One region of the Caballeronia sp. INML2 genome, then DNA from elsewhere that is predicted to be linked to it. Evidence: predicted binding sites of a transcription regulator. Region 1 holds the regulator's gene; each other region holds the start of a gene.
The links. The regulator FliA, encoded in region 1, starts transcription of late flagellar genes. The targets are predictions, from matches to a motif close to CTAAAGTTTNNNNNNNNNNNGCCGNTA.
Positions count from the first base shown of each region.

Region 2: a site for FliA is predicted at 1,291-1,317, ahead of motA (flagellar motor stator protein MotA). Genes of this name have one in related genera too.
Region 3: a site for FliA is predicted at 1,538-1,564, ahead of flgM (flagellar biosynthesis anti-sigma factor FlgM). Genes of this name have one in related genera too.

Region 1 covers NZ_JALQDH010000040.1:29,146-32,421, forward strand. The annotation lists gene NCT32_RS13495 (aromatic ring-hydroxylating dioxygenase subunit alpha) at 1-348, opposite strand, end outside; gene NCT32_RS13500 (GGDEF domain-containing protein) at 540-1,634, shown strand; gene NCT32_RS13505 (RNA polymerase sigma factor FliA) at 1,680-2,411, opposite strand; gene NCT32_RS13510 (hypothetical protein) at 2,430-3,276, opposite strand, start outside.
Region 2 covers NZ_JALQDH010000002.1:140,701-143,976, forward strand. The annotation lists gene flhD (flagellar transcriptional regulator FlhD) at 314-631, shown strand; gene flhC (flagellar transcriptional regulator FlhC) at 649-1,224, shown strand; gene motA (flagellar motor stator protein MotA) at 1,364-2,224, shown strand; gene motB (flagellar motor protein MotB) at 2,238-3,233, shown strand.
Region 3 covers NZ_JALQDH010000088.1:177,590-180,865, forward strand. The annotation lists gene NCT32_RS30265 (DUF3717 domain-containing protein) at 1-164, shown strand, start outside; gene NCT32_RS30270 (hypothetical protein) at 136-690, shown strand; gene NCT32_RS30275 (hypothetical protein) at 793-1,095, shown strand; gene flgM (flagellar biosynthesis anti-sigma factor FlgM) at 1,198-1,509, opposite strand; gene NCT32_RS37365 (methyl-accepting chemotaxis protein) at 1,760-3,276, opposite strand, start outside.

The DNA.
Region 1 (3,276 bases):
CATCCACACGACGCCGTACTTCTCCTCGCTGACGAAGGTCGTCGCGCAGGCACGCTTCGAAGGACGCAGCGACGGATTCGACGGAATGTGCAGACACTGCCCTTCGATGTCGTAACGCCAGCCGTGATAAGGGCACACGATCTGATCGCGCATCACATGTCCGAGCGACAACTGCGCGCCCCGATGCGGACAGTAATCGCGCCACACATGCGCCGCGCCGACACTGTCACGCCACACGACGATCCGCTCATCGGCGACGACGAACCCGCGCGCAGCGCCTTCGGGAACGTCTTCGCTATTGCAAACCGGCAGCCATTCGCCAGCCAGAGAAAGAGATTCGTCGCGCATCACAGTGAATCAGAAATAGAAGTCCGAAAGCCGTTATTACACGAAACACAGCGTCTTCACAAAACGTTGCAAAATAGCGGATCGCTCGCTCGGCGCAATTCGATGCCACTCCATCCAGCCGATGCCACGCGACGGGGCCGCAGTACATGACAGCAAGATAAAAGAAAGAAATCACCATCCAGGGGTTCAGTATGGAGCAGGCGCATCAACCGGCACGCCGGACTTATGCCTTCGCATGGTCCGAACACCGGAATCCCGAACGCGAGCAGGCCACGCTGCGGGTCTGGATGGGAGCGGCGGTTCTTCTGGCCTACGGCGTCTTCGCCTGGCTACGCCCTTCATACGATGCACTGCTGGTTGCACGCCTCGTCGCGCTCTATGTGTCTTACGGCGCGGTGACGCTCCTGATCGTGAGCCGCATGAGTTCGCCTTCGGAGAAGCGTCTCACCGTCACGACCATCGCCGATCAAACCCTGCTCGGGCTCGCGCTCGCGGCGGGCGGTGCGATCGCGCTACCGCTCATCTGGGTGATGTTCTGGTTTCTGATCGGCTCGGGATGCCGATACGGCAAGCGCACGCTCGCCGTGTCGTGCGCGACGGCGCTCATCATCGTGATCGCGCTCGGTATCTGGCAGCCGTGGTGGCGCGCCAATCTTCCCGCCGCGATCGGGCTGGGCTTGAGCGTGCTGGGCGCATCGGTGTATTTGAGCGTGCTCGTCGATCGGCTCGGCAACGCGAATCGCGATCTCGCACGTCAGGCATCGACCGATCCGCTCACCGGTCTGTCCAACCGATACGCGCTCGAGCGGGTCGTCGATCGCGCGATGAGCACGCGCGATGCCGATGGCGACCACGCCGCCGCGCTCCTCCTCATCGACCTCGACGGCTTCAAGGAAGTGAACGATACCTACGGTCACGCCGTCGGCGACATGCTGCTGCAAGCCTTCGCGCAATCGCTCGCGAAGCGCATGCGCAAGACGGACACGATCGCGCGTCTGGGCGGCGACGAGTTCGTCGTGCTCGCGCATCAGGTACGCGATCGCGCGGCGGTGCTGTCGGTGGCCGACAGCATTCACTCGGTGCTCGGCGCGATGACCTCGGTGCAGGAGCGGCCGGTGTCGGTATCGGCGAGCATCGGCGCGTGTCTGCTTTCCAGCGCGACGGCCGCGCAACAATCCGGCATCACCGCCGTGCTGCGCGCCGCCGACCGTGCGATGTATCGCGCAAAAAGTCTCGGCGAAGGGAAAACCGTCTTCGCCGAAACGCGCGACTTCGAAGCGAATTGAATCGACGTGCCCGCATGCAGGCGGGCACCCCGGCTCAAGGCCGGATCACGCCTCGACGCTCGTCCACGCCTGCTCGCGCAGCTTCGTGCGCAGACGCGCGACCGCCTGGCTGTGCAACTGGCACACACGCGATTCGCTGACTTCCATCACCGCGCCGATTTCGCGCAGGTTCAGACCGCGTTCGTAGTAGAGGCTCATCAGCAGCTTCTCGCGCTCGGGCAGCTTGTCGATCGCTTCGATCAACGCACCGCGCAGGCTGTCGTCGAGCAGCGCCGAAAGCGGGTCCGAGCGATCGACGCAATAGCGGTCGAGGAACGGCTCGTCGTCGGCGGAGCGGTCGAAGTCTTCGTAGTAGATCAGCTGGCTGCCGTGCAGATCCTGGAGCATCGACTGATATTCGTCGAGCGGCATGTTCATGTGCTCGGCGATCTCCGTCTCGCTTGCGGAGCGGCCGAGGTTCTGCTCGACCTTGTGCACCGCCGATTCCACTTCGCGCGACGTCTTGCGCATGCTGCGCGGCAGCCAGTCGTTCGCGCGCAGCTCGTCGAGCATCGCGCCGCGAATGCGCTGGCTCGCGTAGGTTTCGAATTGCGCGCCCTGATCTTCCTTGTAGCGGCTCGCCGCGTCCATGAGTCCGATCATGCCGGCCTGGATGAGATCGTCGAGATCGACGCTCGCCGGCATCTTGGCGACGAGCTGAAGCCCCAGTCGGCGAACGAGCGGCGCATATTTCGTCAGGACGTCCGACTGTGAGAGTTTGCCTTGGGCGTTATACATCTTGGTCACCTATCTTGATCACATCGACGCCGTGCTGGTCATTGCAAAGTCGTGAAGCGCGGCCACACGATGCGCCGCCTCCCGCCCGCCCTGTTCAGAGTCGCCAACCGGAATTCGCGCGTCTGGCTGACCGTTCGCCGCGCGCATGTACGGCGCGGGGCGCATCGGCCAGTGCAGGAGCTCCGCCGCAATCGCGCGGTAGTCGCGCGCCGCGGCCGTAGCCGGGAACGCTTCGACTGCGCAGCGTGAAAGCTCCTTCGCCCGAGCGACGCGCGCATCCTCGGACACATACCCTGCCTGCACGAGCGACACGGCCAGATACCGGCTCGCGACGCCCGACAGGTTGTCGAACGCGACCGCCGCGTCGGCCGGGTTCTGCACGTGATTGATGAGCACGCGGAACTGGCCGATCGCATGGGCGTAGTGCAGGCGCTTCATGCACGCATACGCCTCGGTGATCGCCGACGCAGCCACCCGCGTCACGATGAGAAAGTCATGCGCCTGCGCCGCGAGCGTCGACAGTGCGCCGTGACGGTCCAGTTGCGCGTCGATGAGAACGATGTCCGCCGGACCATCGAGCAATGCGCGGCACTGCGCGGCGTCGTGACTGATGCGCTCGTCGCGCGGCGCGGCGATCTGCGAGAAGCCGAACGGCGTGCGCTCGACGACATCGGCGAGCGCGCGGCGGCCCGACATCACAGCGGCGAGCGCGCCTGCATCGGAGAGGCCCAGCATGCGGCTCGCCGAGCCCGCGCCCCGATGCTCGTCGATGACGAGCACATCCTTGCCGTGCACGGACAGCGCCGCGCCGAGATTCACCACCGCCGACGTGCATCCGATGCCCGCCGGCCCGCCCGCCACCGCC
Region 2 (3,276 bases), on a different contig from region 1:
TGTCTCTCCGGCACGCCCGGCCTCGATAAAACGAAATTACGGCATTAAGTCAGACGAATAAATGCCGATATTCCTGTCTGCCGATCGGCAATCGGCGGGCTCGGCGTGTAAGAAATATTCCTACATGAATCTTCGCGAAACTCCGTCTTCTCGTCGGAAGGTTTGTCCGACAGGCGCGGCCGCGAGCATCGGCGACAATCGAAGCGAAACCAGACAACGTGCGCGGGGCCGCATTCGCTGTCCTTTGCGAATTCGAGCAAACGTTCCCGCCGGGCCTGACCAGCCAAAGTATCGATTCGGGGAAAACATGACGATCAGCAATACGAGTACGCTCGCGGAAATCCGCGAGGTGAATCTGTCGTACTTGCTCCTCGCACAGCGGCTCCTTCAGGAAGACCGCGTTTCGGCGATGTATCGCCTCGGGCTTTCCGAGCAGGTCGCGCAAGTGCTGACCTCACTCACGCTCGCCCAGGCGGTGAAAGTCGCGTCGTCGAGCCATTTGCTGTGCCGCTTTCGTTTCGACGACCACACGCTTCTCTCATCGCTCGCCGACAAGGAGAAGAGCGCTGCGCTCGCGCACGCCCATGCAGCGATCCTGCTGGCCGACGGTCCCGTCGAGCAGATCGCCTGAATCGCCCGCGAAAATAGATGGCGACGAAAAGCGTGGTCGGGGAAGTCCGCGAAATCACCCTGGCGATCGAGTTGATTGAGCTGGGCGCGCGGCTGCAACTGCTCGAAGCGGAAACGAGCCTGTCGCGCGACCGTCTCATCAAGCTCTACAAGGAGCTCAAGGGCGCGTCGCCGCCCAAGGGCATGCTGCCGTTCTCGACGGACTGGTTCATGACCTGGCAGCCGAACATTCATTCGTCGCTGTTTCACGGCATCTACCGGTTCATCGACCAGCACGGCGGCGCCGGAGGCACGCAGAGCACCATCCAGGCGATCGTGAAAAGCTACCGCCTCTATCTGGAGCATGCCGCGCTTTATGGCGACGAGCCCGTGCTGTCGCTCACGCGCGCGTGGACACTCGTGCGCTACTTCGAATCCGGGATGTTGCAGACGAACGCCTGCACGCGCTGCGGCGGGCGCTTCGTCGCGCACGCTTATGATCTGCGCACGGGTTATGTCTGCGGTCTGTGCCAGCCGCCGTCGCGCGCGGGCAAGACGCGCAAGGCGGTTGCATCCTCCGGCGCTCAGGCGTCTGCGCCGCGCATCGCGGCCTGAAGCCGCTTGCAGCGCAGCCCCGCTTCCACGCGGGGTTTACCGTTTGCCGTCCCCGCCGATTTGCCCCCAAAGTTTTTCAGTCGAGTGCCGTAAACCACTTAACGGCGGTCTTACCGCATCAAAACGTGAGGACTCGACTGTGCTGATTTTCGTTGGATCGCTCGTGACATTGCTGTCCGTCTTTGGCGGTTACGCGCTCGAAGGCGGGCACCTTGGCGCGCTCATGCAGCCGGTCGAGATTCTGATGATCGGGGGCGCGGGCGTCGGCGCGTTCATCCTCGGCAATAACGTCAAGACCATCAAGGCGACCATTCAGGTCCTCCCGACGCTCTTCAAGGGCGCGAAGTACGACAAGAACATGTACATGGAGCTGATGGGCCTGCTCTATGTGCTGCTGGCGAAGGCGCGCAAGGAAGGCACGCTCGCGCTCGAGGCGGATATCGAAGATCCGTCGAAGAGCCCGGTCTTCAGCCAGTACCCCAGGATTCTCAACGATCACCACATCGTCGAATTTCTGACGGATTATCTGCGCCTCATGGTCAGCGGCAACATGAACGCGTTCGAGATCGAAAGCCTGATGGACGAGGAGATCGAGACGCATCACGTCGAGGGCGAGGCGCCCGCGCACGCGCTGACGAAGGTCGGCGACGCGATGCCCGCGTTCGGCATCGTCGCGGCGGTGATGGGCGTCGTGCACACGATGGCCTCCGCCGACCAGCCGCCCGCGATTCTCGGCGAGATGATCGCGCAGGCGCTCGTCGGCACCTTCCTCGGCATTCTTCTTTCCTACGGTTTCATCGGACCGCTCGCGAACGTCGCGGAGCAGCGCGTCGCGGAGCAGACCAAGATGTTTCAGTGCATCAAGGTGACGATCCTCGCGAGCCTGAACGGTTACGCGCCCGCGATCGCGGTGGAGTTCGGCCGCAAGGTGCTGTTCTCGACGGAACGTCCGTCGTTCTCCGAGCTGGAAGAACACGTGCGCCGGGTCAAGTCGAAGTGACCGGAGCACAGCGATGAGCAACGACAGCGAACGCCCCATCTTCATCAAGCGCGTGGTCGCCGGCAAGAAGGGTCATCACGGCGGCGCGTGGAAGCTCGCGTACGCGGACTTCATGACCGCGATGATGGCGTTCTTCCTGCTGATGTGGCTGCTTTCGTCGACATCGCCGGTGCAGCGGCGCGGCATCGCCGAGTACTTCAACATGCCGCTCAAGGCCGCGATGGTCGGCGGCAAGAGCGTCGGCATGGACAACAGCATCATCACCGGCGGCGGGCGCGACATCTCCAGCAACGAAGCGGGTTCGGCGCGCAGGTCCGATGGCAGCACGCAACTCGCGCAGCGCGCCTCGTCCGACACCGACGAGCAACTGCTCAAGGCCGCGCAAGGCGAACTGGAGCGACGCGAGCAGGTGCGCCTGCACGATCTTCAGGTGAAGCTGATGGCGGCGATCGAGGCCAATCCGACGCTGCACCAGTTCAAGCAGCAAATCCGCATCGAGTCGACGCAGCAGGGCTTGCGCATCGAAATCGTCGATACCCAGAAGCGCCCCATGTTCGCGCTCTCCAGCGACGCCGTGCAGCCTTATATGCGCGACATCCTGCGCGAGATCGGCAGAACGCTGAACGACGTGCCGAACCGCATCGTCGTGCAGGGACACACCGACGCCGTGAAGTACGCGGGCGGCGAAAAGGGCTACAGCAACTGGGAACTGTCGGCGGACCGCGCGAACGCGTCGCGGCGAGAGCTGGTCGCGGGCGGCATGGACGAAGCGAAAGTCATGCGCGTGCTCGGACTCGCCTCCACGCAGAACCTGAACAAGAAAGATCCGCTCGACCCGGAGAACCGGCGCATCAGCGTCATCGTGCTCAATCGCAAGACTGAAATGTCGATGCTGCGCGACGACGGCTCCCCGGGCGCCACGCTCGACAACGGCACGGATGCGCAAGGCAAGCCATCGGCCTCGTTCGGCTTCATCGGCGGTAGCGCGGCCAGGCCTGCGGCGCGGTGAGCAAATTCCCCGAAAAACAGGCTCAAGACTCGGCACGTTTCGA
Region 3 (3,276 bases), on a different contig from region 1:
AGGCGGCGACAGATGACTTCGCTGTCTGCCCAAGAGCAGGAGTACTGGCGGACGTGTATGGAACGATGATTTATCATCGACGAGAGCGCGTCGAAGCAAGACACTTGACGGCGGAACAGAATGAAGCGATAGGTCTTGCGCTCGCCCAGAAGGAACTTTTTTGATCCCAACGAGAGGGGGGCAAACATCTCGAGCGACAGTAGAGCCCTGATCTGGGTAGACGCGCAGGCCGGAGGTGGCCGCGTCGAGATCTATTCGCGCGAGGTCTCGAAGGCGGACGCGCTGCGCATGTTCGCATCAGCCAGCAGGGACACGCGAGCGTTCGAAGAAGACCTCACCGACTGGGTGGCAACGGAGATAATTGGCGATGTTTTGTACGCTGGCTATTTCTGCCCTAAGGCCAAAGGCTGCGATGAGGAAAAGCAAGTGTCGTTTGCGCTCGTACATGCTTGCGACGCTATAAGCAAGCATTTCAGCATTGCAGCAGGAGTCCTCGAGCGCGCATTGCGGCCTGAGAATTTGGCGGAGCTGGCCGCCGCACGGGATGCGGAGATCGCGTCTCTGGTCAATGACATTCCCGAACTTATGAAGGACGCCGAGGCCGTGCGAGAGAAGCATGCGTCCGTGCAAGCGGCACTTGCCGATGAACTTGCCAAGGCGATCGCTGCCGGCAAAATTAAGTCCCACTGAGCATCCAAGACGCGTCAGGCGCTGCCTTGACAATGCTGTCGCGTCGGTACTCTAGGTAGTGAGCCAAGCATCCTGCTCGGCCGCTACCGATGGAGAATTTGGATGGCTTTTCGTATCGACCCCTCGTCCATAGCGTTCCTCGAAACCCGCCGTGGCATCAACGCGACGGCGACGATCGTGTCCGAAGAAGGCGTCAAAATCGGGCGAGTCGACGATATCGCCGAGCGAATCGTTGCAGATGTCACGTTTGTATCTGCCGCAGCCCGCTCCGCTTTCATTGAGCAGGCGCGGCGCGTGAATCCCGTAGTCCTTGGTCGCGCTGACCACAACGACGATGTGTTCGCATCGGAGTTCGCACGAGCGCTGCTCGCCGATGCGGAAAAAATCCTGCTGTCTCGCCTCTGACGGTGACGCAGCTCGGTCACGTCTGCACCGGACTCCCCGCCCATCCATCACGTTACGGCGCCTGGGTCACTCGTTGGTCCCAAAAGACGCCGGCCCATTTCTCTACTCACGTGGCGCTTTTCGCAAGAGATCGCGCGCCATGCCGAGCATGCCGTCGGCGATGTTGCTCGAATCGATGTTGTAGCTACCGTCACGCAACGCGGCTTTGATCGACGCGACCTTGTCGATATCGATATCCGTTGCGGTCGACGCGCGCAGCGCAGAGTTCAACGAAAGTGTCACCGCTGAGCTTTCCGCCGCTGGGGCTTGTGCTTGCGGGACAGTGCCGGCGGCGTAGTCTGCTTCAATGGCGGACGTCCGGCGAACATTGATTTCACGCAGCGTATCTGCGCTGGTTTTCGTCTGGATCTGCAGGTGAGGTTCCTCGCTGGCATGGGCGTTCTAACGGTGCCTCCGTTGAAACCTTTACCATCGCAGCCACCGAGCGGGCACACCACGGACTTTACAATCGGCGGAAAGCCTTGGCCCGCGGGGCTTCCCGGGACATGCAACAAATTGAAACAAAGTGTGAGAATCGGTCCTCACCGGTCCTTTCTAACATGGCGCCGGATACGGATGCGCCCTAATCCTATCTGTCCGGCTCTGCCGCCAAAGGTCGATTCGGCTAGAACGTCGACCAGTCGCCTTCAGCCACTTCCGCGACTGCTGACGGCTTTGGCGCCGCCAAGGGCTTCAACGTATCGGTCGTCGGCCCGCTCTTCTTTGCCAGTTTCGCCCGCGGCGTATGAAGGCCTTGGTGGCTCACTCGCTGGTTCGCGAGCGTCTGGCCAGTCCGGAAAACGGCGACGGCTGCAGTCAGTTGCTTCGCCTGGTCTTCCATCGAACCCGCCGCTGCCGCTGCTTCCTCAACAAGCGCCGCGTTCCGTTGAGTCACCTCGTCCATCTGCGAGATGGCTTGATTCACTTGTTCGATGCCACGGCTTTGCTCGGTCGACGCGGAGGCGATCTCGCCCATGATGTCGGTGACGCGTTGAATCGCGGTGCCCACGCGCTGCATCGTCTCGCCGGCGCGCGCGACGAGTTCCGTTCCCGCTTGGACGCGGTCGCCAGACGTCTCAATCAACTCTTTGATCTCTTTTGCCGCAGCCGATGACCGCTGCGCAAGGCTGCGAACCTCGCTCGCTACGACCGCGAAGCCACGGCCCTGTTCGCCAGCCCGCGCCGCTTCCACTGCCGCGTTGAGCGCAAGAATGTTGGTCTGGAAAGCGATGCCTTCGATCATGCCGATGATCTCCGCGATCTTCGCGGAACTCTCCTCGATACCCCCCATCGTGTCGATGACTTGACCGACGATGGCCCTGCCCTCGTTGGCGACGACGTTGGCGTTGTCCGCCAGGCTGCTCGCCTGCGTAGCGTTATCAGAATTCTGTTTGACCGTGGAGGTCAGCTCTTCCATGCTCGCCGCCGTTTCTTGGAGCGAAGCTGCTTGCTGCTCCGTACGCGACGACAGATCAGTGTTGCCAGCGGCAATCTGTTTGCTCGCGCTCGCGATGGCCTCGCTGCTCGTTCGAACAGTCGCCACCGTGGCGGCCAATTTTTCTTTCATGGCGGCGACGCCAACGAGCAATTGCCCCATTTCGTCGCTCGCCTTGATTGACACCTCGTGCGTGAGGTCGCCGTCCGAGATGTGCTCGAAATGCTTCAGCGCCTCGCCAAGTGGCGTCATGATCGCCCGGCGCAGGACGAACCACCCAAGCGCTGCGGCAGCGATACCTACGAGTAGTGCGAATACGCCAAGGATGCGAAGCGTCGACACGCGGGCGTCGCTCTCGGCCGTCTGACGCTTCGCATCTGCAATCTGGAAGTCCTGCAGCTTTTCAAAGGCTTCAATACACCGCGTATACGACGTGGGCATGTCATGGAAAGCAATGCGGCTGATCGCCTCTTTATCGCCCGCTTCTATCGCGGCGCCGAATCTGTTGATTGCCTGTTGCATAACGGCGCGGGATTCGGCAACGCTCTTTGCCAGTTGATCCTCATCGGCTGCGCGCGGCAGGGAGTCATACTTGCTGTACCACTCGTCTGACTGACGCATGAATCCGTTCGCGCGTGCGATCAGTCCGCCCGCGTCTTTGTCCGTCGGATTTATCGCGTAGCGGTCGAGCGCAAGCCGGGCACGAG